3 linked regions of the Salipiger abyssi genome follow. Each later gene encodes a partner of the first gene's protein in a complex. Links are inferred from orthologs where the notes say so. Each region holds a gene or a part of one and is shown on either strand. Other genes may lie near its edges.

The links. The genes of interacting proteins can lie anywhere in the genome.
Region 2: the proteins of accD (region 1) and accC are in contact, whole or in part, in a solved structure (PDB 8UXZ), measured with the Escherichia coli proteins. The link is inferred for Salipiger abyssi from one-to-one orthologs.
Region 3: the proteins of accD (region 1) and Ga0080574_RS13350 are in contact, whole or in part, in a solved structure (PDB 8UXZ), measured with the Escherichia coli proteins. The link is inferred for Salipiger abyssi from one-to-one orthologs.

Annotation. Positions count from the first base shown.
Region 1 is NZ_CP015093.1:1,391,860-1,399,237, reverse strand. Bases 1-2,917 are described here. They hold accD (acetyl-CoA carboxylase, carboxyltransferase subunit beta), read right to left. Parts: upstream 1,954-2,917; coding sequence 1,048-1,953; downstream 1-1,047. Other genes in these bases: Ga0080574_RS10370 (CPBP family intramembrane glutamic endopeptidase), read right to left, coding at 2,025-2,912; Ga0080574_RS10380 (bifunctional folylpolyglutamate synthase/dihydrofolate synthase), read right to left, coding at 1-1,051. Outside these bases: Ga0080574_RS10365 (dihydroxy-acid dehydratase), read left to right, coding at 3,072-3,758; Ga0080574_RS10360 (DUF6478 family protein), read left to right, coding at 3,892-4,665; Ga0080574_RS10355 (hypothetical protein), read left to right, coding at 4,678-5,055; Ga0080574_RS10350 (DMT family transporter), read left to right, coding at 5,160-6,071; Ga0080574_RS10345 (Hint domain-containing protein), read right to left, coding at 6,082-6,585; Ga0080574_RS10335 (HlyD family secretion protein), read left to right, coding at 7,236-7,378.
Region 2 is NZ_CP015093.1:278,203-285,119, reverse strand. Bases 1,360-4,199 are described here. They hold accC (acetyl-CoA carboxylase biotin carboxylase subunit), read right to left. Parts: upstream 3,538-4,199; coding sequence 2,182-3,537; downstream 1,360-2,181. Other genes in these bases: accB (acetyl-CoA carboxylase biotin carboxyl carrier protein), read right to left, coding at 3,547-4,032; aat (leucyl/phenylalanyl-tRNA--protein transferase), read right to left, coding at 1,509-2,144; Ga0080574_RS04970 (DUF2155 domain-containing protein), read left to right, coding at 1,360-1,545. Outside these bases: Ga0080574_RS04985 (RidA family protein), read left to right, coding at 1-273; Ga0080574_RS04980 (NADH:ubiquinone oxidoreductase subunit NDUFA12), read left to right, coding at 352-735; outer membrane lipid asymmetry maintenance protein MlaD, read left to right, coding at 740-1,189; more of Ga0080574_RS04970, read left to right, coding at 1,186-1,359; Ga0080574_RS04950 (hypothetical protein), read right to left, coding at 4,233-4,706; acs (acetate--CoA ligase), read right to left, coding at 4,897-6,843. UniProt on the Escherichia coli protein: This protein is a component of the acetyl coenzyme A carboxylase complex; first, biotin carboxylase catalyzes the carboxylation of the carrier protein and then the transcarboxylase transfers the carboxyl group to form malonyl-CoA.
Region 3 is NZ_CP015093.1:2,044,963-2,051,986, reverse strand. The notes cover bases 2,719-5,665. They hold Ga0080574_RS13350 (acetyl-CoA carboxylase carboxyltransferase subunit alpha), read left to right. Parts: upstream 2,719-3,684; coding sequence 3,685-4,647; downstream 4,648-5,665. Other genes in these bases: Ga0080574_RS13340 (M48 family metallopeptidase), read right to left, coding at 5,342-5,665; Ga0080574_RS13345 (GntR family transcriptional regulator), read right to left, coding at 4,655-5,308; Ga0080574_RS13355 (LysE family translocator), read left to right, coding at 2,962-3,570; Ga0080574_RS13360 (Lrp/AsnC family transcriptional regulator), read right to left, coding at 2,719-2,889. Also shown: rimK (30S ribosomal protein S6--L-glutamate ligase), read left to right, coding at 1-286; ilvD (dihydroxy-acid dehydratase), read left to right, coding at 477-2,306; more of Ga0080574_RS13360, read right to left, coding at 2,437-2,718; more of Ga0080574_RS13340, read right to left, coding at 5,666-6,034; Ga0080574_RS13335 (TIGR02300 family protein), read left to right, coding at 6,142-6,462; Ga0080574_RS13325 (AAA family ATPase), read left to right, coding at 6,805-7,024. UniProt on the Escherichia coli protein: Component of the acetyl coenzyme A carboxylase (ACC) complex. First, biotin carboxylase catalyzes the carboxylation of biotin on its carrier protein (BCCP) and then the CO(2) group is transferred by the carboxyltransferase to acetyl-CoA to form malonyl-CoA.

The DNA.
Region 1 (7,378 bases):
CGAGCGGGCGCAGATAGCCGCTGATGTCCTTGGTGTTGAGCATCCCGCAGATCAGATGCGTGGGCCGCTCGGGAAGGGTTGCCAGATGCCGCGCCAGCGCCTCGCCCGCCGCCGGGTTGTGGCCGCCATCGAGCCAGAGCTCGACCCCGGGCGCCGCCGCCGCCAGCGGCCCCTCGCGCAGGCGCTGCATCCGGGCGGGCCATTCGGCGCGGGTGACAGCCGCCTCATAGGCGGCCTCGCCGAGCCCCAGATGACGCAGCGCCGCCAGCGCGGCCCCGGCGTTCTCGATCTGATGCGCGCCGGGCAGGGTCGGCAGCGGCAGGTCGAGCAGCCCGTGCTCGTCCTGAAACACCAGCCGCCCGCGCTCTTCCCAGACATGCCAGTGCTGGCCATGGGCGATGAGCGGCGCGCCGAGCTTTGCCGCCTGCGCCTCGATCACCTCCATGACCTCTTCGGGCTGCGGGCCGACCACGCAGGGCACACCGTGCTTGAGGATCCCGGCCTTTTCGCCTGCGATGGCCGCCAGCGTCTCGCCGAGGAATTGCTGGTGATCGAGCGAGATCGGCGTGATCACCGTCAGCGCCGGTTTTTCGAACACATTGGTGGCGTCGAGCCGCCCGCCGAGCCCGGTCTCCATCAGCGTCACATCCGCCGGGGTCCGGGCAAAGGCGAGGAAGGCGGCGCAGGTGGTGATCTCGAAATAGGTGATGCTGTCGCCGCCATTGGCCTCCCAGCATTCATCGAGAACCTCTGTCAGCGCCTCTTCGGAGATCAGCCTGCCCGCCAGCCGGATGCGCTCGTGAAAGCGCGCCAGATGCGGCGAGGTATAGGCATGCACGGTCTTGCCCGCGCCCTCATAACCGGCGCGGATCATCGCCAGCGTCGAGCCCTTGCCATTGGTGCCCGCCGCATGGATCACCGGCGGCAGGTCGCGCTCGGGATGGCCGAGCGCGTCGAGCAGCCGCCAGACGCGGTCCAGCGTCAGGTCGATGATCTTGGGGTGAAGCGACAGCATCCGTTGCAGGATGACATCCGAGCCCTGCGCGCTCATTCCGGGGCAGAGGCCTCTTCGGCGGGCGCCGGCAGGTCGCCCGCCACGGCGGGGGGCATCCCGGTCAGCATCCGGACAATGGTGACAAGCTCTTCGCGCATCTTGCGGCGGTCGGTCACCCGGTCGAGCATGCCGTGCTCGAGCAGGTATTCGGCGCGCTGGAAGCCCTCGGGCAGCTTTTCACGGATCGTCTGTTCGATGACGCGCGGGCCGGCAAAGCAGATCAGCGCGTTGGGCTCGGCGATCTGCACGTCGCCCAGCATCGCGTAGGAGGCGGTCACCCCGCCGGTGGTCGGATGGGTCAGCACGACGATATAGGGCAGGCCGGCCTCGCGCAGCATCTGCACGGCGACGGTGGTGCGCGGCATCTGCATCAGCGACAGGATGCCTTCCTGCATGCGCGCGCCGCCGGCGGCGGAGAACAGGATCAGCGGGCGTTTGAGCTTTTTCGCCTCTTCCGCCGCCTTGATGATCGCGTTGCCCACATACATCCCCATGGAGCCGCCCATGAAGGAGAAATCCTGCGCCGCGCAGACCACCGGGGTACGGCCGATCTCGCCGGTGGCGACGAGCATTGCCTCTTTCTCGCCGGTGGATTTCTGCGCCGCGCGCATGCGGTCGGGATATTTCTTCTGATCGCGGAAATGCAGCGGGTCGGCCAGCGGCTCGGGCACCTTGATCTCGGAGAACACGCCGCCGTCGAACAGCGACTCGAACCGCACGCGCGGGGTGATCGGCATGTGATGGTTGCAATTGGTGCAGACGCCGAGATTGTCCGTCACCTCGCGGTGGAACAGCATCGTCCCGCAGCTGTCGCATTTCATCCAGAGATTCTCGGGCATCTCGCGGCGCGAGAAGATCGAGTTGATCCGGGGGCGGACGTAGTTGGTGATCCAGTTCATGGCTTGCGCCCTTCGCGGCTCCGTGTTTGCGCGTGACTTATGCGCGGTTGCGGCGAAATGCAATCACAGGCTCAGACCCGCAGCGCGATCCGTACCGTCAGCCAGCTGAGAAAGATCGCCGCCAGGTCGAGCGGCAGGATCGCCAGCACCGCCGCCTCGTCGCCGGCGCCGAAGGGCAACAGGTAAAGCGCCAGCCCGGACATGGCGCCCTGCGGCGAGACCAGGGCGATGGCCGAGATATTATTGACCAGATGCAGCGCGATGGCCGGCCCCAGCGTGCCAGCCCGGGCGGTGAGGTCGGCGGCGGCGATGCCGAAGCCGAAGGCCCAGAGCGCCACCAACCCGGCATTGCCGCCATAGGTGCCCGGCGCCCAGTGTCCCAGCGCAAAGAGCGCCGAGGGCGCGATCAGCCAGACGCCCGGATGCGGCAGCCGCGCGGCGAGCTGCGATTGCAGATAGCCGCGAAACAGCAGCTCTTCGCTGCCGGTCTGGATCAGAAGCGCGACGAGGGTCAGCGGCAGCAGCGCCAGCCACCGGCCCAGTGGCATTGCCGGGATCAGCCCGCCCGCCAGCGGCCAGGGCGGCAGCAGCGCCACGGCGATATAGAGCAGTGCCACCGCGATGCCGCTGCGCAGGAACTGCCGCAGCGCCAGCGGCAGCGGGCCGATCAAGCTCACCGTCGCGCGACGGTGTACCAGATGTGTGGCGACGACGGCGCCCACCCCCATGGTGCCGACGCTCAGCAGCAGCGCCAGCAGCCCGGCGGGGGTTTCGCCCTCGCGCATCTGCTCGATCAGCGCCCAGTAGCCTTCGCGCGGGAGTGCCATGGCGGCCAGCGCGAGCAGCCCCTGCTGCAAGCCGAACATCACCAGCAACACCAGCCCGAGACCCAGCGCCAGCCGCCAGAGCTCGGTGCGTCTGGCGGGCCGGGTCAGGAGGGTGAAGGCGCGATAAGACATGAGGCGGTCCCGGCGGCGGTTGCGTGGCAGACGCCTTTCGGACTTAGGCCGGGACGCGCCGCGCCGCAAGCCGGGCCGCTTTGGCAATCCATTCTTGTTTCACCCCAGAGGCTTCGCTATCCCGGGTCTGTATTTGAGAAAATTCGAGGGCAGGGGCGGATGAAGCGGGGAACAGGGCTGGCCGGACTGATCGCGTTGGTGTCTCTGGCCGGCTGTGTGCAAGCCCCCTCCGGTGCCGACACGCCGGACGAGGCCGGCGAGCCGGCGACCGGCGGCTTTTTCGCCACGCTGTTTCCCACCGGCGCCGCTGCCGCGCCAGAGCGGCCCACGCCACTGGCGCAGACCGAGATGGCGCGCGGCGAGGTGGTGGTTGCCGGCCCCGAGGGCTATTGCGTCGATCCGGTGACGCTTGGCAACCGCCCCGGGCGCGGCTTTGCGGTGATCGCCTCGTGTCACATCCTCTCGGGCGGCAAGACCGGCAATTTCGTCGAACCGATGATGATGACCGTGACCGTCGGGCCGCGTCAGCAGACGGTGGTTCCGCCGGCGCCGTCGGTCCTCGCGGTGCAGGCGGGGCAGGAACTGGTCGGCGGCGAGGTCCGCGACGGGCTCGTCATGGCGCAGCTTGGCGGTGGCGGTACCGATGTGCTGGACGATGGCGATCCGCGCTACTGGCGCGGGGCCTTCGTGCAGAACGGGCATCTGATCGGGCTGGCGCTCTATGCGCCGCAGGGCAGCTTCCTCGCGGGCCCGGATGGTGCCGGCATGCTGCGCGCCGTGCAGCAACGCATCGTCTCGCTCAGCCCGGCTGCGGCGGAGGACGAAGAGGCGCCGGTCGAGCCCTGATCTGCGGCGTCATGCTGTCAGCCCGAGGCCAAAAGGGATTTGACCGTTTATTCGCCATGAAGGATTTGCGATAACGGTGCAAAGCGTCGTTTCGGGCAGAGCGGCGCGGGTAAAAGGACAACGGGCGTAACGAATGGCAGGCATCGGCGAGGGATGGATGAGCCGCGCGCTTTCCGCGGCTGTGCTGCGGCGCTGGAGCGCCGCGGCGGAGCAGGCCGACACCACCGATCTGCGTATTCTGCGCCGCCAGCGCACCGCCGCGCGCAGGCTCAGGCGCCGTCTCGACAAATTGCTGCATGTGGCCGATGCGCGGCTGTCGCTGCCACTTGTCGGAAACCAGACCTTTCCGCGCCCGCAGGGCGTGGACTGGTCGTGGCGGCCCGAACTCTGGTGCGGCCCGCTGCCGGTTCCCGGGCTGGCGGCGGTGCCCTCGAAGGCCACGCTCGGTGACGAGGTCACCCTGTTCCACGATTGCGCGCAGTCGGAGATTACTCTGCGCCAGCTGCGCAACCTGCGCGAGGCCGATCTCGCCGCCTACGGGCTGCGGCTCGACGTGTTCCGCTTCGACGGCTCCTACCTGTCGCTGGCCATCGACCTGCCCGAGGCGGCGAGCGACGGTCTCCTGCGCAAGCATCTGCTACGGATCGAGACCATCGTCGAGATGGAGAAGCCCCTGGAGATCTTTGCGCGGCTCAATATCAAGCACGGGCCGAACACCGAGCAGATCGTGCGCGAGCTGCCGGTGACCGAGGACGAGATCCGGGTCGAGTTCGATCTGGCCTATACGCGGCTCAACGAAAAGCGGGTCGAGCGCATGTGGCTCGACCTGATCTTCGAGGGGCCGGAAATGAACCAGGTGATCCTGCGGGATCTGACCTTCAGCCGCCGCCATCGGGCCGAGCTGTAACGGAGGGATGCCATGAGCGCCTATTCGCTGACCAAGACGCGGTTCCGACAGGGGCTCTGGGAAGGGCTGCTGGTGGCCGAGGACAGGGCTGCGCCGCCGCCCGAGATCACCGTTACGCTGAATGACGGCCCGGTGCGCGGCGTGAGCGTGGTGCAGACCGACGAAGAGGGGCGCTGGGCGGTCGAGGTGCCGGTGCCGGTCGAGGCGCTGGGCGACGGCGTGCAGACCTTTCTCATTCTCGATGCCGCAACCGACGAAAAGCTCGACAGCTTCACGCTGATCGCAGGCGCGGCGGTGGATGACGATATCCGTGCCGAGATGGTGCTGCTACGCGCCGAGCTTGACATGCTCAAGCGTGCCTTCCGCCGCCACTGCCTCGAAACCATGTGAGAGCGATGTTCCGTTCCCGGGGCCGATAGCGGGTATGCGGCGCGCGGTGATTGCGCTCCCAGTTGGCGCGGTTCAAGGTGGCGCGGTTGCAACCCGGAGTTTCCATGACCCCTCTGCGCGGCATTGCGCTGAAAATCGTGTCGGTCGTTCTCTTCGTGATCATGTCGGCGCTGATCAAGGCGGCCTCGGAGATACCGACCGGGGAGGCGGTGTTCTTCCGCTCGTTCTTTGCGCTGCCGGTGATCCTGGTCTGGCTGCTGTGGCGCGGCGATCTGTCGGCGGGACTGCGCGTGCAGCGCCCGTCGCTGCATTTCCTGCGCGGCATCGTCGGCGTGTCGGCCATGGGGCTGAACTTTGCGGCGCTGGGATATCTGCCGCTGCCCGAGGTTACAGCCCTCGGCTATGCGGCGCCGCTGCTGACGGTGGTCTTTGCGGCGTTCCTGCTGGGCGAAAAGGTGCGGCTCTTTCGCCTCTCCGCCGTCGGTACTGGGATTTTCGGCGTCGGGCTGGTGATGTGGCCGCTGCTTACCGTGTCCGAGGTCAGCGACATGGTGCTGCTGGGCATTCTCTGCGTCATGGGCTCTGCGGTGCTGCGGGCGCTGGTACAGATCCATATCCGTCGCATGGTGCAGAGCGAGCAGACCTCCGCCATCGTGTTCTATTTCTCGCTGACCTCGACGGTTCTGTCGCTGCTGACGCTGCCCTTCGGCTGGGTGATGCCCGACATGCGCGAGGCGGCTTTGCTGGTGGGCGCCGGACTCATCGGGGGCGTGGCGCAGATCTGCCTCACCTCCGCCTATCGCGGGGCCGAGGCGGCGCTGCTGGCGCCGTTCGACTACGCCTCGATCCTGTTTGCCATCCTGATCGGCTACCTGGTCTTTGCCGAGGTGCCGACGCCGCTGATGCTGCTCGGGTCGGCTGTGGTGATCGCCTCCGGCGTGGCGATCATCCTGCGCGAGCGCTATCTGGGGCTGAAACGCAACAAGGCCCGCCCGACGATGACCCCGCAGGGCTGAGCCATCGGGGTCAGGCGCTGATGCTTTCGGCTGCCGCCGCGGCGAGTTCGAGCCCGTCCGCGTAGAGGATATGCGGCGCATCAAAGCGCAGTTCGACAAGATCCACCTCGCGCGTGCCGATCTCCCGGATGAATTCGCCATCGGCCAGACGCTCTGCCGGGACCAGTGCGCAGCTTGCGCCGAACAGGGCTTTTGCCCGCCAGTCGCGCACCAGGATCTCCTGCTGCGCGGGCAGGATCGCGTCGCTGCCGGGGCGGGAATTGCCGAGCGTACCGGCGCGAATCGCGACAAGCTTGGTTCGGATCCGGGAGCGATGCAGCGCGCGCAGGATCGCGGTGCCACTGTCGCGTGTGATCACACGGTCGCCGGGAGAAAGAAATTCCACCGGGATCGCACCGTCGAGCGTCAGCACCACGGTGCCGGCGACAAGCGCGTTGAGGGGATGCGACGACTCGATATGGCGCGCGGTGGCGCTGCCCTGGGTATCGCCGCGCCGGACCGTTTTCGGTTCCATAGGCGCATTCCTGCTGTGTTCTGCCTCTTTATTGTTGGGCAGAGTACGGCAAGATTCCGTGAATGTCGCGCGTTTTCTGGGAGCTATTTTCCCCTCGCCTTGGCTGCGGCGCTTTGCTAGGACTTCGCGGCAATAAGCGGGTGTGGCGAAATTGGTAGACGCACCAGATTTAGGTTCTGGCGCCGCAAGGCGTGGGGGTTCAAGTCCCTCCACCCGCACCATGTTTGTCCGACATTGTTTCCCTGGCACCCTGCCGTCGGGACCATCCGCTTCCCCTGCCGGTGCATCTTGACATTCGAGCGCGTCCTCGCGGCTCAATTCCAATTCGCCGCTTCGCCTTCGGCCCTCCGGTGCATTGGGGCGTCTCACAAGGCGCTGGCCTCTTTGCCGGTGGCCATCGCAGTGACACGCGGGCTCCGTCGCGCTGCCTGCGACAATCTGACCGGCAGCCTGTCATGAAAAGTGAACATTAAGGTCCGGGTAACCATAATTTCGCCCAGATCATGAACAAAAAAGGACGGGTCGCGGGTGTGTCCCGTGGTTGGTCTGATCGTGTCGGGGAAAGGGCGCGGCCGGGGCAGCGAGACAGGAATCGCCGTTCAGTTTTAATTAGGGTCGGAGGGCTTAAAATGCCGATGCGATTGGTCAGAATGTCCGCGGCTGCCGTTCTCGTGGGGGCGGTTGCGACCGCCGTGGCGCCGCACGCAACGAACTATATCTCGACATCCGCAGTGGTAAACGCCCCGCTGGTGCCGATCTCGTCCCCGTTCGAGGGGATCGTCGAAACGCCGAG
Region 2 (6,917 bases), 1.1 Mb from region 1 along the record:
GCCGGCACCGTGGGGCAGGGCGAGACGGTCACCGAACAGTGCCGCTCGGCGCTCGATGTGATCGGCAAGGCGCTGGCCGAGGCGGGCGTGAGCTTTGCCGATGTGGTGCGGGTCAATTACTACCTGCCGGATGCGTCGGAGTTCGAACCCTGCTGGCCGATCCTGGCGGAAACCTTCGGGGAAAACCCGCCGGCGGCCACGATGATCGAATGCAACCTGATCGCGCCACAATACCGGATCGAGATCGAGGTGACGGCGCTGGCGGCGGGGTAACGCTCGGCGCCGATGCGCGCTGGACCTTCGGCGCCGAATTCGCCATACACGGGACAGGAAGATACCGAGGAGTCGTCCATGGGCATTCTGAACTCGCTCCTGAGCGCTTTGACCTGGTGGAACGGGGCCACGCTCAACACCCGTCTCTGGAGCAGCCGCAACGGCCAGCGCGTCGGCGAGGATGAGCAGGGCAACACCTTTTACCAGACCAAGGACGGCAAGCGCCGCTGGGTCATCTATAACGGCGAGATCGAGGCGAGCCGGGTCAGCCCCGACTGGCATGGCTGGCTGCATCACACCTTTGACGCGCCGCCCACCGACCGGCCGCTGCCCCACAAGAGCTGGGAAAAGCCGCATATCGAAAACCTGACCGGCACCGCGCTGGCCTATGCGCCGCAGGGCTCTATCCGCAAGGTGGAGCCGAAGCCGCGTCAGGATTACGAGGCTTGGAGCCCGGAATAACCTCATGAGCACGTCCACCACAGAGGTGCTGGTCGGCGGCGCGGTGCTCGCCGCCGCGATCGCGTTCGGCGCCTATGCGGTGACGAGCACGGGCTTTCGCCTGGGCGAGGCCGGCTATCCGCTGAGCGCCAGCTTCCGCTCGCTCGAAGGCATCACCGTGGGCAGCGACGTGCGACTGGCCGGCGTCAAGGTCGGCACGGTCACCGGCATCGCGCTGAATCCCGAGACCTACCGCGCCGACATGTCGATGACGGTGCAGGACGAGATCCAGATCCCCGACGACAGCGCCATCGTGATCTCTTCCGAGGGGCTTCTGGGCGGCAATTTCGTGGAAATCAGCCCCGGCGGCTCGCTGTTCTATTACGAGGCGGGGGACGAGATCCTCGACACCCAGGGCTCTGTCAGCCTGATCTCGCTGCTGCTGAAATACGTCGCCGGAGGGAGCGAGGAATGATCCGCATTCTGGCACTCGCGCTGGGGCTCGCCGCAAGCGCGCTGCCGGCGCAGGAAGCGACCAGCACAGGCACCGGTGCGGAGATGCGCGGGCTCGACAAGCTTACCGGCAAGGCCTCGGATATCGAGATCTCGGCGGGCGAGACGCTGCGTTTCGGCCGGATCGAGATCAGCCTGCGCGAATGCCGTTACCCGCAGGACGACCCCGCGGGGGATGCCTTTGCCTTCATCACCGTGCGTGAGGCGGGCGAGGCCGAGCCGGTGTTTCGTGGCTGGATGATCGCCTCTTCGCCGGCGCTCAACGCCATGGATCACCAGCGTTACGACGTCTGGGTGATGCGCTGCACCACGTCCTGACCGGAGGCGGCCAGCTCGGTTCCCGCGAAATCCGCCCGGAACACCAGCGCCTCTTCGAGCCGGGCGCGATATTGCGCGCGTGAGATCTCGACTCCGCCCATGGAGGCAAGATGCTCGGTCAGGAATTGCGTGTCGAAGAGGGTGAAGCCGGCGCGCGTGACCAGATCCATCAGCCAGCAGAGCGCGATCTTGGAGCCGTCGCGGCGGCGCGAGAACATCGACTCGCCGCAGAACACCGTGCCCAGCTCCAGCCCGTAGATGCCGCCCGCCAGGTCGCCCTGCATCCAGACTTCGAGCGAATGCGCTTGTCCGCGTGCATGCAGGCCGATGAAGAGCTCGCGGATTTCGGCATTGATCCAGGTCTCGCTGCGGTCGGCGCAGGCGTCGATGACGCCGGCGAAATCCGTATCCACCGTAACGCTGTAATCGTCCTGCCGCAGACGGCGGGCGAGGCTGCGCGAGACATGCAGCCCGCCGATGGGGATGATGCCCCGGCGCCGCGGATCGACCCAGAACAGCTCCGGATCGTCGCGATGCTCGGCCATCGGAAAGATGCCCGAGCGGTAGGCCTGGAGCAGCAATTCCGGCGTCAGTATCATGACTGCCCCTGCCGCCCGTATCCGCCGCGCCCCGCCATCAGCCGGCGGAGAACGGATCCTTGGCCAGCCACTTCTCCAGCCAGTGGATATTGTAATCGCCGGCGAGGATTGCGTCCTCTTGCAGCAGCGCGTGGAACAGCGGCACCGTGGTGTCGACACCGTCAACGATCAGCTCTCCCAGCGCCCGGTTGAGCCGCGACAGCGCCTCCGTCCGGTCGCGGCCCTTGACGATCAGCTTGCCGATCAGGCTGTCGTAATAGGGCGGGATCGCATAGCCCTGATAAAGCGCCGAATCCATCCGCACGCCAAGGCCGCCCGGCGCGTGATACTGGGTGATCTTGCCGGGGCACGGGGTGAAGTTCGGCAGCTTCTCGGCGTTGATCCGCACCTCGATGGCGTGGCCGTCGATGGTCAGATCCTCCTGGGTGAAGGAGAGCGGATAGCCCTCCGCCACGCGGATCTGCTCGCGCACCAGATCGACGCCGAAAATCGCCTCGGTCACCGGGTGTTCCACCTGAAGCCGGGTGTTCATCTCGATGAAATAGAACTCGCCGTCCTCATAGAGGAACTCGATGGTGCCGGCGCCGGAGTATTTCAGATCGGCCACGGCCTTGGCGCAGGTCTCACCGATGCGCTTGCGCTCTTCGGGGGTGATGCAGGGGCCGGGGGCCTCCTCGAACACCTTCTGGTGGCGCCGTTGCAGCGAACAGTCGCGCTCGCCCAGATGCACCGCGTTGCCCTTGCCGTCGCCAAAGATCTGGATCTCGATATGACGCGGCTTTTGCAGGTATTTCTCGATATAGACCTCGTCATTGCCGAAGGCGGCCTTGCCCTCGGCCCGCGCGGTCTGAAAGGCGCGCTCCATTTCCGCTTCGGAATTGGCGACCTTCATGCCGCGCCCGCCACCGCCAGCGGTGGCCTTGATGATCACCGGGTAACCGAATTCGCGGCCGATCTTCTTGGCGGCCTCGACATCGGGCACACCGCCCTCGGAGCCGGGCACGCAGGGCACGCCGAGCGCCTTCATCGTGTCCTTGGCGGTGATCTTGTCGCCCATGACGCGGATATGCTCGGCGGAGGGGCCGATGAAGGTCAGGCCGTGATCCTCGACCATCTGCACGAAGCGGGCGTTTTCGGAAAGAAAGCCATAGCCCGGGTGGATCGCCTGGGCGCCGGTCACCTCGCAGGCCGAGATGATGGCCAGCGGCGACAGATAGCTTTCGGGCGAGGGGGCGGGGCCGATGCAGATGGTCTCGTCGGCCATGCGCACATGCATGGCATCGGCATCGGCGGTGGAATGCACCGCGACGCTGGCGATGCCCATCTCGCGGCAGGCGCGGATGACGCGCAGCGCGATCTCGCCCCGGTTGGCGATGAGAATCTTGTCGAACATGAGCGGCCCTTACTCGAGGATGACCAGAGGGGCGCCGTATTCGACGGGGGCGCCGTCCTCGACGAGGATGCGCTTGACCGTGCCCGCATGCGGGGCGGGGATGTGGTTCATGGTCTTCATCGCCTCGACGATCACCAGCGTGTCGCCTTCGCGCACCTGCTGACCGACCGAGATGAAGGAGGGCGCGCCGGGTTCGGGCTGCATGTAGACGGTGCCGACCATGGGCGAGGTCACCGCGCCGGGATGGGCGGCGGGATCCTCGGGCGCGGTCTCGGCGGCGGGGGTGGCGGCTGCCGGTGCTGCCGCGGGCGCAGGGGCTGCGACCTGAGTGACGGCGGGCGCCGCCTGCGGCATCATGCGGCTGACCCGCACATTGAGGCTGTCATCCTCGCCGTAATCGCGTTTGACCTGAAGCTCCGTCAGATCGTTGTCCCGGAGCAGTTCCGCCAATGCCTTGATGAAGGCCACGTCGGCTTCGTGGGTGTCTTTGCTCATGCAATCCTCGCCGGTGATTTGCCGGGCCTTTTTGCCCTGGCCCCTTGATTTGGCGCTTATAGGCCAAGCGTCGGCCCATGAAAAGCGAGGGAAAGCGGGAAATAGAGGCCCTTCGGCGCATTTGACCACGCGTGAAGGCGCCCCGGGCGCGTGCCGGGGGCGTTGTCTCGAATCATAGGCCGGTGCCGGGGTGGCCCGGCCTATGGCGCGGCGACGGCGGCGGCGTCCGCGTAGGGCGCGGCGGGCGTGCTCGGCTCGTCGGGCGCCTTCGTTTCGGTCTCCGGCTCCGGCGAGCGCTCGGCGCTGTCGGCGCGCGTCGGCGCGTCGGGCGGCGGGCTTGCTTCGTCTCTGGCGCCGGACCCGGTCGGTGCCGGTTCCGGCGGGCGCAGGTCTTGCGTCAGCCGTTCGGCCTGTTCCTCGAGGATCGCGGAAATCTTGATCTGCATGATCGAGGGCGGCGCCACATGTTTGGCCGGGTTGGGAAGCCCGGTCAGGCCGCGCCAGAAATCCGCCGGCGGCTGCCCGCTGGTTTCGGCATCGGTGCCGGTGCGGGCCTGTTCCGAGACAGGCTGGACCTTGGTTTCCCGCGCGGGCCCGTCCGGCACGGCGGGAAGGCCCAGAGGATGCCCGGTGGCCAGAGGTGCCACCGCGGGGGGTACACCCGTGAACTGCATGGAGTCTCTCCATCAGATACAAGGCCCCCACCTATTCGAGCTTAACACAAAGAGTGGGCCAGGGCAGCGGTTTCGTAAAATTCTTCCGTGTTTTCCGTCTCTTGGTTAACGGCTTGTTGCATCGCCCGGGAAACGCAAACGGGCGGGGCCATCCGACGCCCGCCCGTTGCGCTCTTTCACGCGCCCGGGCTCAGCCCTTGTTCGCGCGGTTTTCGATGAGGTCGTCGACGACGGAGGGATCTGCGAGTGTTGAGGTATCGCCGAGGGCGCCGAAATCGTTTTCGGCGATCTTGCGCAGGATGCGGCGCATGATCTTGCCGGAGCGGGTCTTCGGCAGGCCCGGCGCCCACTGGATCAGATCCGGCGAGGCGATGGGGCCGATCTCGGTGCGCACCCAGGTCCGCAGCTCCTTCTTGAGCTCCTCGGACGGCTCCACCTCGTTCATCAGCGTGATGTAGCAGTAGATGCCCTGGCCCTTGACCGGGTGCGGGTAGCCCACCACCGCGGCCTCGGCCACCTTGGCATGCGCCACCAGCGCCGATTCGACCTCTGCCGTGCCCATGCGGTGGCCCGAGACGTTGATCACGTCATCGACCCGCCCGGTGATCCAGTAATCGCCATCCGCATCCACCCGGCAGCCGTCGCCGGAGAAGTAATAGCCCTTGTATTGCTGGAAATAGGTCTGCTCGAAGCGCTCGTGATCGCCCCAGACCGTGCGCATCTGCCCCGGCCAGCTGTCGGCAATCGCCAGCACGCCCTCGGTCGGGCGGTCCTCGATGATCTCGCCGCTTGTCGGCTCCAGCACCACGGGTTTGACCCCGAAGAACGGCTTCATCGCCGCGCCCGGCTTGGTCGCATGCGCGCCCGGCAGCGGCGTCATCAGGTGGCCGCCGGTCTCTGTCTGCCACCAGGTGTCGACGATCGGGCAGCGGCCCTGACCCACCTTGTCGTTATACCAGTTCCACGCCTCCGGATTGATCGGTTCGCCCACGGTGCCCAGCACCTTGAGCGAGGATAGATCGCAACCGGTTACGAAATCGTCACCCTGGCCCATCAGCGCGCGAATGGCCGTCGGCGCGGTGTAGAACTGATTTACTTTATGTTTTTCACAAACCTGCCAGAACCGGCTGGCATCGGGGTAGGTCGGCACGCCCTCGAACATCAGCGTCGTGGCGCCATTGGCCAAGGGCCCGTAAACAATATAGGAATGCCCGGTCACCCAGCCCACATCGGCGGTGCACCAATAGACGTCGCCCTCGTGGTAATCGAAGCTGATCTCCATCGTCATGGCGGCGTAAACCAAATATCCACCACTTGAGTGCACAACCCCCTTGGGCTTGCCGGTCGAGCCCGAGGTGTAAAGGATAAACAGCGGGTCTTCGGCGTTCATCGGCCGCGGCGGGCAGTCGGGGGCGGCGTGCTCCATGAGGTAGTTGAGGTCGACATCGCGGCCCTGGATCCAGGAGGTCTGGTCGCCGGTATGCTTGACGACGAGGCAGCGCACCTTGTCAGAGCAGTGCAGCAGGGCGGCGTCGGTGTTCGACTTGAGCGCGGTCTTGCGGCCGCCGCGCGGGGCGGTGTCGGCGGTGATGACGATCTTGGCGCCGCAATCGTTGATGCGGTTGGCCAGCGCGTCGGGCGAGAAGCCGGCGAAGACGATGGAATGGATGGCGCCGATGCGCGCGCAGGCCAGCATGGCATAGGCGGCCTCGGGGATCATCGGCAGGTAGATGACGACGCGGTCGCCGCGCATGACGCCCTGGGAGAGCAGGACGTTGGCCATGCGGTTCACCTTGTCGTAGAGCTCGGCATAGGTGATGTGCTGCGCGGGGTCTTCGGGGTTGTCGGGCTCGAAGATGATGGCGGTCTGGTTGGCGCGGGTCTTGAGGTGCCGGTCGATGCAGTTATAGGCGACGTTGAGCACGCCGTCCTCGTACCATTTGATATCGACCTTGCCGAACTCGAAGCAGGTGTTCTTGATCTTGGTCGGTCGCGCCATCCAGTCGAGCCGCTGCGCCTGATCGGCCCAGAACCCGTCCGGATCGCTCAGTGACCGCGCATACATCTCGTCATAACGCGCAGCGTCAACATGCGCCCCGGAAACAAAATCGGAAGACGGCGGGTAGGTGTCGGACATCGGTGGGTTCCTCCTCCACGAAATTCAATGCCCAAGGGAAGCGCGGCGGGCAGGGGATGGCAATAGGCATTTGG
Region 3 (7,024 bases), 650 kb from region 1 along the record:
CCGCTCCAACCTGCATCAGGGCGGCACGGCGGAACCGGTGCGCATCTCGAAGGCCGAGCGCGAGGTCGCGGTACGGGCGGCGCGGGCGATGAAGCTCGATGTGGCCGGCGTCGACCTGCTGCGCGGCGAGGACGGGCCGAAGGTGCTGGAGGTGAACTCTTCGCCCGGACTGGAGGGCATCGAAAAGACCTCCGGCAAGGATATCGCCGCGATGGTGATCCAGCATATCGAGGCCAAGGTCGCGCCGAAGCCGCCACGAACCCGCCCGAGGCGCAGCACCGCCTGACACGGGGATGCCTCCGGCGGGCGGTATTTGCACAGAGAAGACGGAGGGGGAGCCGCCTCCTGCTCGTCTTCTCTTTGAAAATACGCCCTTGTCCCCTTGCGGCCTGGCGTGCCGCTGCGGTCCGCGCGCCCTTGCCGCAGCGGCATTGCGGCGTTAAACAACGCCGATACCGCAAACGAGGGGGAATCCCATGCCCGCCTACCGCTCCCGCACCACCACCCACGGCCGCAACATGGCCGGCGCCCGTGGCCTCTGGCGTGCCACCGGCATGACCGAAGGCGACTGGAACAAGCCGATCATCGCGATCGTGAACAGCTTTACCCAGTTCGTGCCGGGCCATGTGCATCTGAAGGATCTGGGTCAGATGGTGGCGCGCGAGGTCGAGAAGGCCGGCGGCGTGGCCAAGGAATTCAACACCATCGCGGTGGATGACGGCATCGCCATGGGCCATGACGGCATGCTCTATTCGCTGCCCTCGCGCGAGATCATCGCCGACTCGGTCGAATATATGGTCAACGCCCATTGCGCCGACGCCATGGTCTGCATCTCGAATTGCGACAAGATCACCCCCGGCATGCTGATGGCCGCGATGCGGCTCAACATCCCCGTGGTCTTTGTCTCGGGCGGCCCGATGGAGGCCGGCAAGGTCGAATGGGACGACGAGACCAAGGCGCTCGATCTGGTCGATGCCATGGTCGCCGCCGCCGACGACAAATACACCGACGCCCAGGTGCAGGCCATCGAAGAGGCCGCCTGCCCGACCTGCGGGTCGTGCTCGGGCATGTTCACCGCCAACTCGATGAACTGCCTGACCGAGGCGCTGGGGCTGTCGCTGCCCGGCAATGGCTCGACGCTGGCCACCCATGCCGACCGTCAGCGCCTCTTTGTCGAGGCGGGGCATCTGATCGTCGATCTGGCCAAGCGCTACTACGAGCAGGACGACGCGACCGTGCTGCCGCGCAACATCGCCACGGTGCCCGCGTTCAAGAACGCCATGACGCTCGACATCGCCATGGGCGGCTCGACCAACACGGTTCTGCACCTGCTGGCCGCCGCCAATGAGGGCGAGGTCGATTTCGACATGGAAGCCATCGACAAGCTGTCGCGCCAGGTGCCGGTGCTCTGCAAGGTCGCGCCCGCCAAGGACGACGTGCATATGGAAGACGTGCACCGCGCCGGCGGCATCATGGCGATCCTCGGCCAGCTCGACCGCGCGGGGCTCATCGACAACACCGTTCATACCGTGCATGCAGAGACCATGTCGCATGCGCTCGACCGCTGGGACGTGTCGCGCACCAATTCCGAATCGGTGCATGATTTCTACCGCGCCGCTCCGGGCGGCGTGCGCTCCACCACCGCGTTTTCCCAGGACCGCCGCTATGAGAGCCTCGATCTCGACCGGCAGAAAGGGGTGATCCGCGAGGCGGAGCATGCGTTTTCCAAGGATGGCGGCCTGGCGGTGCTCTACGGCAATATCGCCGAGGACGGCTGCATCGTGAAGACCGCCGGTGTCGACGAGTCGATCCTGGTCTTCTCCGGCCCGGCGCGGATCTTTGAATCGCAGGACAGCGCGGTGAGCGCCATCCTGACCGGCAAGATCCACCCCGGCGATGTGGTGCTGATCCGCTACGAGGGGCCGCGCGGCGGGCCCGGCATGCAGGAGATGCTGTATCCGACGAGCTATCTGAAGTCGAAAGGGCTCGGCAAGGATTGCGCGCTGGTTACCGACGGGCGCTTCTCCGGCGGCTCTTCGGGGCTCTCCATCGGGCACGTCTCGCCCGAGGCGGCCGAGGGCGGCGCCATCGGTCTGGTGGAGGAAGGCGATCTGATCGAGATCGACATCCCCGCCCGCAAGATCAGCCTCGCCGTGGACGACGCGGTGCTGGCCGAGCGCCGCACCGCCCGCGACGCCAAGGGCTGGCAGCCGGACGAGAAGCGCAAGCGCAAGGTGTCGAAGGCGCTCAAGGCCTATGCGGCGCTGACCACCTCCGCCGCCAAGGGCGCCGTGCGGCAGATCTGAGCCGCCGCCTCCGACACGATCAAGACCCGCCCCGGCCCCCGCGCCGGGGCCTCTTTTTTGGGGCTACGCGAATTTGGGGCGATGCGGAAACCCATGAGGCCCCGGATCAGGTCCGGGGCGGGGTGCGCGGTCAGGCGCGTTCGTCCTTGGGCGAGCCCATCACCACATAGGAGGTGATGGCGTTGAGCTGCGGCAGCGTGCCCAGCACCTCGTTGTGGAAATGCTTGTAGGCGGCAATATCGGCCACCTCGACCCGCAGCAGATATTCCACATTGCCGGTGATATTGTGGCACTCCCGCACCTCCGGTGCCCGCGCGATGGCCCGCTCAAAGGCCTCCTGCGCGCCCTTGGTGTGCAGGTTCAGCCCCACAAGCACATAGGCGATGAAGCCCACCCCGGTCTTTTCCGGGCTCAGCACCGCGCGATAGCCGGCGATCACCCCGGATTTCTCCAGCGCCGCCACCCGGCGCAGGCAGGCCGAGGGCGAGAGCCCCACCCGCTCGGCCAGCGCGAGGTTGCTGATCCGCCCGTCACCGGCCAGAACGCGCAATATCCTGCGGTCTATGTCGTCCAGATCACTCATTAATTGCGAACTTACCGACAACGGACGCCAGTTCGCAATCATTCTCCGCGAATTTCGGGCAATCCTTGCGTCATGACACCCGATCTGCTCCTCGCCCTTTCCGCCTTTGCGCTCGTCACCGTCATCACACCGGGGCCGAACAACCTGATGCTACTCGCCTCGGGCGCCAATTTCGGCTTTCGCCGGACGATCCCGCATATGCTGGGGATCGGACTGGGCTTTCCCGCCATGGTGCTGCTGATGGGGCTGGGTGTCGGTCAGATCTTCGAGATCTGGCCGCAGGCGCATACGGTGCTGCTGGTCATCTCGGTGATCTACATGCTCTGGCTCGCCTGGAAGATCGCCCATGCCGCCCCGCCGCCCGAAGCGGGAAGCGAGCCTGCGGGACGGCCACTGAATTTCCTTCAGGCGGCGGCGTTCCAGTGGGTGAACCCCAAGGCCTGGTCGATGGCGCTGGGGGCGATCACGCTCTACGCCGCCGGGCGCGAGCCGGGCGCGGTGCTCTGGGTGGCGGGCACCTATGTGGCGGTCTCGGGGATCTCGACAACCTCATGGACGGTGCTCGGCCGCGAGATGCGGCGGCTGCTGAACCGTCCGGCGCGGCTGCGGGCCTTCAACTGGACGATGGCGGCGCTGCTCGTCGCCTCGCTGCTGCCGGTGTTGCTGCAGGGGCAGCCATAGGGCTCACCGTCTCACGCCGGCGGAGGCGGCCGACGCAACGGGACGGATCTTGCTTTGTTGCATCCCCCCGTTCCAGACGCCATATAGGCCCCGCGTAACAGGGGTATCCGGAGCATGACGCACTATCTCGACTTCGAAAAACCGCTTGCCGAAATCGAAGGCAAGGCCGAAGAGCTGCGCAATATGGCGCGGGCGAACGAAGAGATGCATGTGGAGGACGAGGCCGCTGCGCTCGACCGCAAGGCGCAGGATCTGCTCAAGGATCTTTATAAGAAGCTGACGCCCTGGCGCAAATGCCAGGTGGCGCGGCACCCCGACCGCCCGCATTGCAAAGACTATATCGAGGCGCTCTTTACCGAATACACCCCGCTGGCCGGCGACCGCGGCTTTGCCGACGATCACGCGGTGATGGGCGGGCTCGCGCGGTTCAACGACCGTCCGGTGATGGTGATCGGCCATGAAAAGGGCAACGACACCCAAAGCCGCATCGAGCGCAATTTCGGCATGGCGCGCCCCGAGGGCTATCGCAAGGCGATCCGCCTGATGGACATGGCCGACCGTTTCGGCCTGCCGGTGATCACCCTGGTCGACACGCCCGGCGCCTATCCCGGCAAGGGCGCCGAAGAGCGCGGCCAGTCCGAGGCCATCGCGCGCTCGACCGAGAAATGCCTCCAGATCGGTGTGCCGCTGGTCTCGGTCATCATCGGCGAGGGCGGCTCCGGCGGCGCCGTGGCCTTTGCCACCGCCAACCGCGTGGCGATGCTCGAACATTCGGTCTATTCGGTGATCTCGCCCGAGGGCTGCGCCTCGATCCTCTGGAAAGACGCGGAGAAGATGCGCGAGGCCGCCGAGGCGCTGCGCCTGACCGCGCAGGATCTGCTCAAGCTCGGCATCGCCGACCGCGTCATCGCCGAACCGCTGGGTGGCGCGCATCGCGACCCCGAGGCCTCCATCGCGGCGGTCGGCCAGACCATCGCTGCAATGCTGGCCGAGATGGACGACATGAAGCCCAAGGCGCTGGTCAAGGCGCGGCGCGACAAGTTCCTCAACATGGGCGCACGCGGCCTCGCCGCCTGACGGGCGCTCAGCTCGTCAGCATCTTCAGCCCCTGCGTCACGTCCGAGCGCACCGCGAGCCGCAGCCCGGGCTCGTCGCCGGCCTTCAGCGCGGCAATCATCAGCCGGTGATATTGCGGCGCCTCAGAGCGCCGCAGCCGCCCGTAAAGCGCCCGCATCGTCGGCCCGAGCTGGAGCCAGACCGTCTCGGCCATGGCCAGCATCGCCGGCGCCTGGGCGCGCAGATAGAGCGTGCGGTGAAATTCCAGATTGGAGCGGATATAGCCCACCGCATCGCGGTTGCGCACGACATCGGCGATCACCCCGTTTATGGTCTGCAAACGGTCGATCAGCGCCATATGCGCCCGTGGCAGCGCCCGCGAGGCCAGCTCCACCTCGATCAGCGCGCGCAGCGCCGCCAGCTCCTCGATACGTTCGTTCGACAGCTCCGGCGTCGAGACCCGGCCCGAGGAGGACATGCTCAGCGCGCCCTCGGCGACCAGCCGGCGCACCGCCTCGCGCGCGGGCGTCATCGAGACGGCGAATTCCTTGCCGATGCCGCGCAGGGTCAGCGATTCGCCCGGGGCGATCTGGCCGAGCATGATGCGCGTGCGCAGCCCGCGATAGACCCGGTCATGGGCGGAGGTGACGATTTCGGTGGCGCGGGGGGGCGTGACATTCATGATGCACCAATGTGATCACAAACGCGCCGAAGGTCAATCTCCGAAACGGTAGCGATGCAGCCCGCCGCCCTCGTCGCGCAGCCAGCGCCGGGCGCCGCGCCAGTCGCCATAGAGACGCTCCACCGTGTCCCAGAAGGCGCGGGAATGGTTCATCTCGGCCAGATGCGCCACCTCGTGGGCGGCGACATAGTCGAGCACCTCGGGCGGCGCGAGGATCAGCCGCCAGGAATACATCAGCGCCCCGTCGGCAGTGCAGGAGCCCCAGCGCGAGCGCGTGTCGCGCAGGGTGAGCCGGGTATAGGGCCGCCCCAGCGCGGCGGCATGACGGTCCGACGCCTCTGCTAGCCGCTCGCGGGCCAGCGTACGCAGCCAGCCCTGGAGCCGCGCTGCCATGCGCTCCTCCGGGCCGGGCACCGCGACCGCATCCGGCGCCAGCGCCACGCTGCGCCCCGTCCCTGCGCGCAGCACGCGCGGCACGCCCTCGACGGGCAGCACCGCGCCGACGGCGATTCGCACATCCTCGCCGCGCGCCTCCATATGGCCGCGCAGCCAGGCCTCCTTGTCGCGCAGGAACCCCAGCGCCTCGCGCTCGGGCACCCGGCGCGGCAGCGTGAGCGTCACCCGCCCGTCGATCTGGCTCAGCCGCAGCGACAGCCGCCGCGCCTGTGCGGAACGGCGCAGCGTGACCGCGATCGGCGGGTTGCCAGGAAGTGTGATCTGCCCCATATGCTCTGCCTCAACAGCAACATGGCCAAAGCCTTTGACACCGCTTCCCTGATATGGCAGAGGGCGCGGATTGTCGACATGACCGGACAAGCGGAAGGGGACCACCCATGCCCAAAGAAGAATGGGGTACAAAACGCGTCTGCCCGACGACGGGCAAGCGGTTTTACGACCTGAACAAGGACCCGATCGTCAGCCCGTATACGGGTGAGGTCCTGCAACTGGACACCGGCAAGCGCGCGATGCTCGTCGCCGATGCCGCCGACGGTGCCAAGCGCAGCGCCGCCAAGGAAGACTCGGACGAGTCCGATCTGCTCGAAGACGATGTCGAGGTCGATCTCGACGATGACGACGTGCTCGAGGACGAGGACGACGACAACGTTTCGCTCGACGACATCGCCGATGTCGCAAGCGAGGACGACGACGGCTGAGGCTGACGGATTTCTGCCGTGGGCGGTGATTTTTTCACTTGAACCCGCCCGCGGCATTGCGTAGATCGACGCGCACGACGCCGGAGACGGCATCATCGGGGCCTTAGCTCAGCTGGGAGAGCGCTTGCATGGCATGCAAGAGGTCAGGGGTTCGATCCCCCTAGGCTCCACCAAAATCCCCTTGAAAAGCACCAGATAGATCTGCCTTTCTCGTCAGAGGATTTGCCTCTGCCACGCAGACCGGTGCTGTTTTCCCTACGAAAATCCATGCTGCTTTGATGCGCGCCTTTGGGCGTGTTGATCCCGTCGCAGCCCTTCCCCCTTCACAACCGAGGATGGCCCATGAGCGACCATTTCTTCGTCGTGACGGGCGGCCCCGGTGCGGGCAAGACCAGCCTGATCACCGAGCTTGCCCGACGCGGCGTCCACACAATCCCCGAATCCGGCCGCGCGGTCATTCGCGAGGAGATGCAGAGCGGCGGAGACGCCCTCCCCTGGGCGGACCGCATGGCCTATGCCGAGCGGATGCTGGAACATGACCTGCGCGCCCACAGCACGGCAC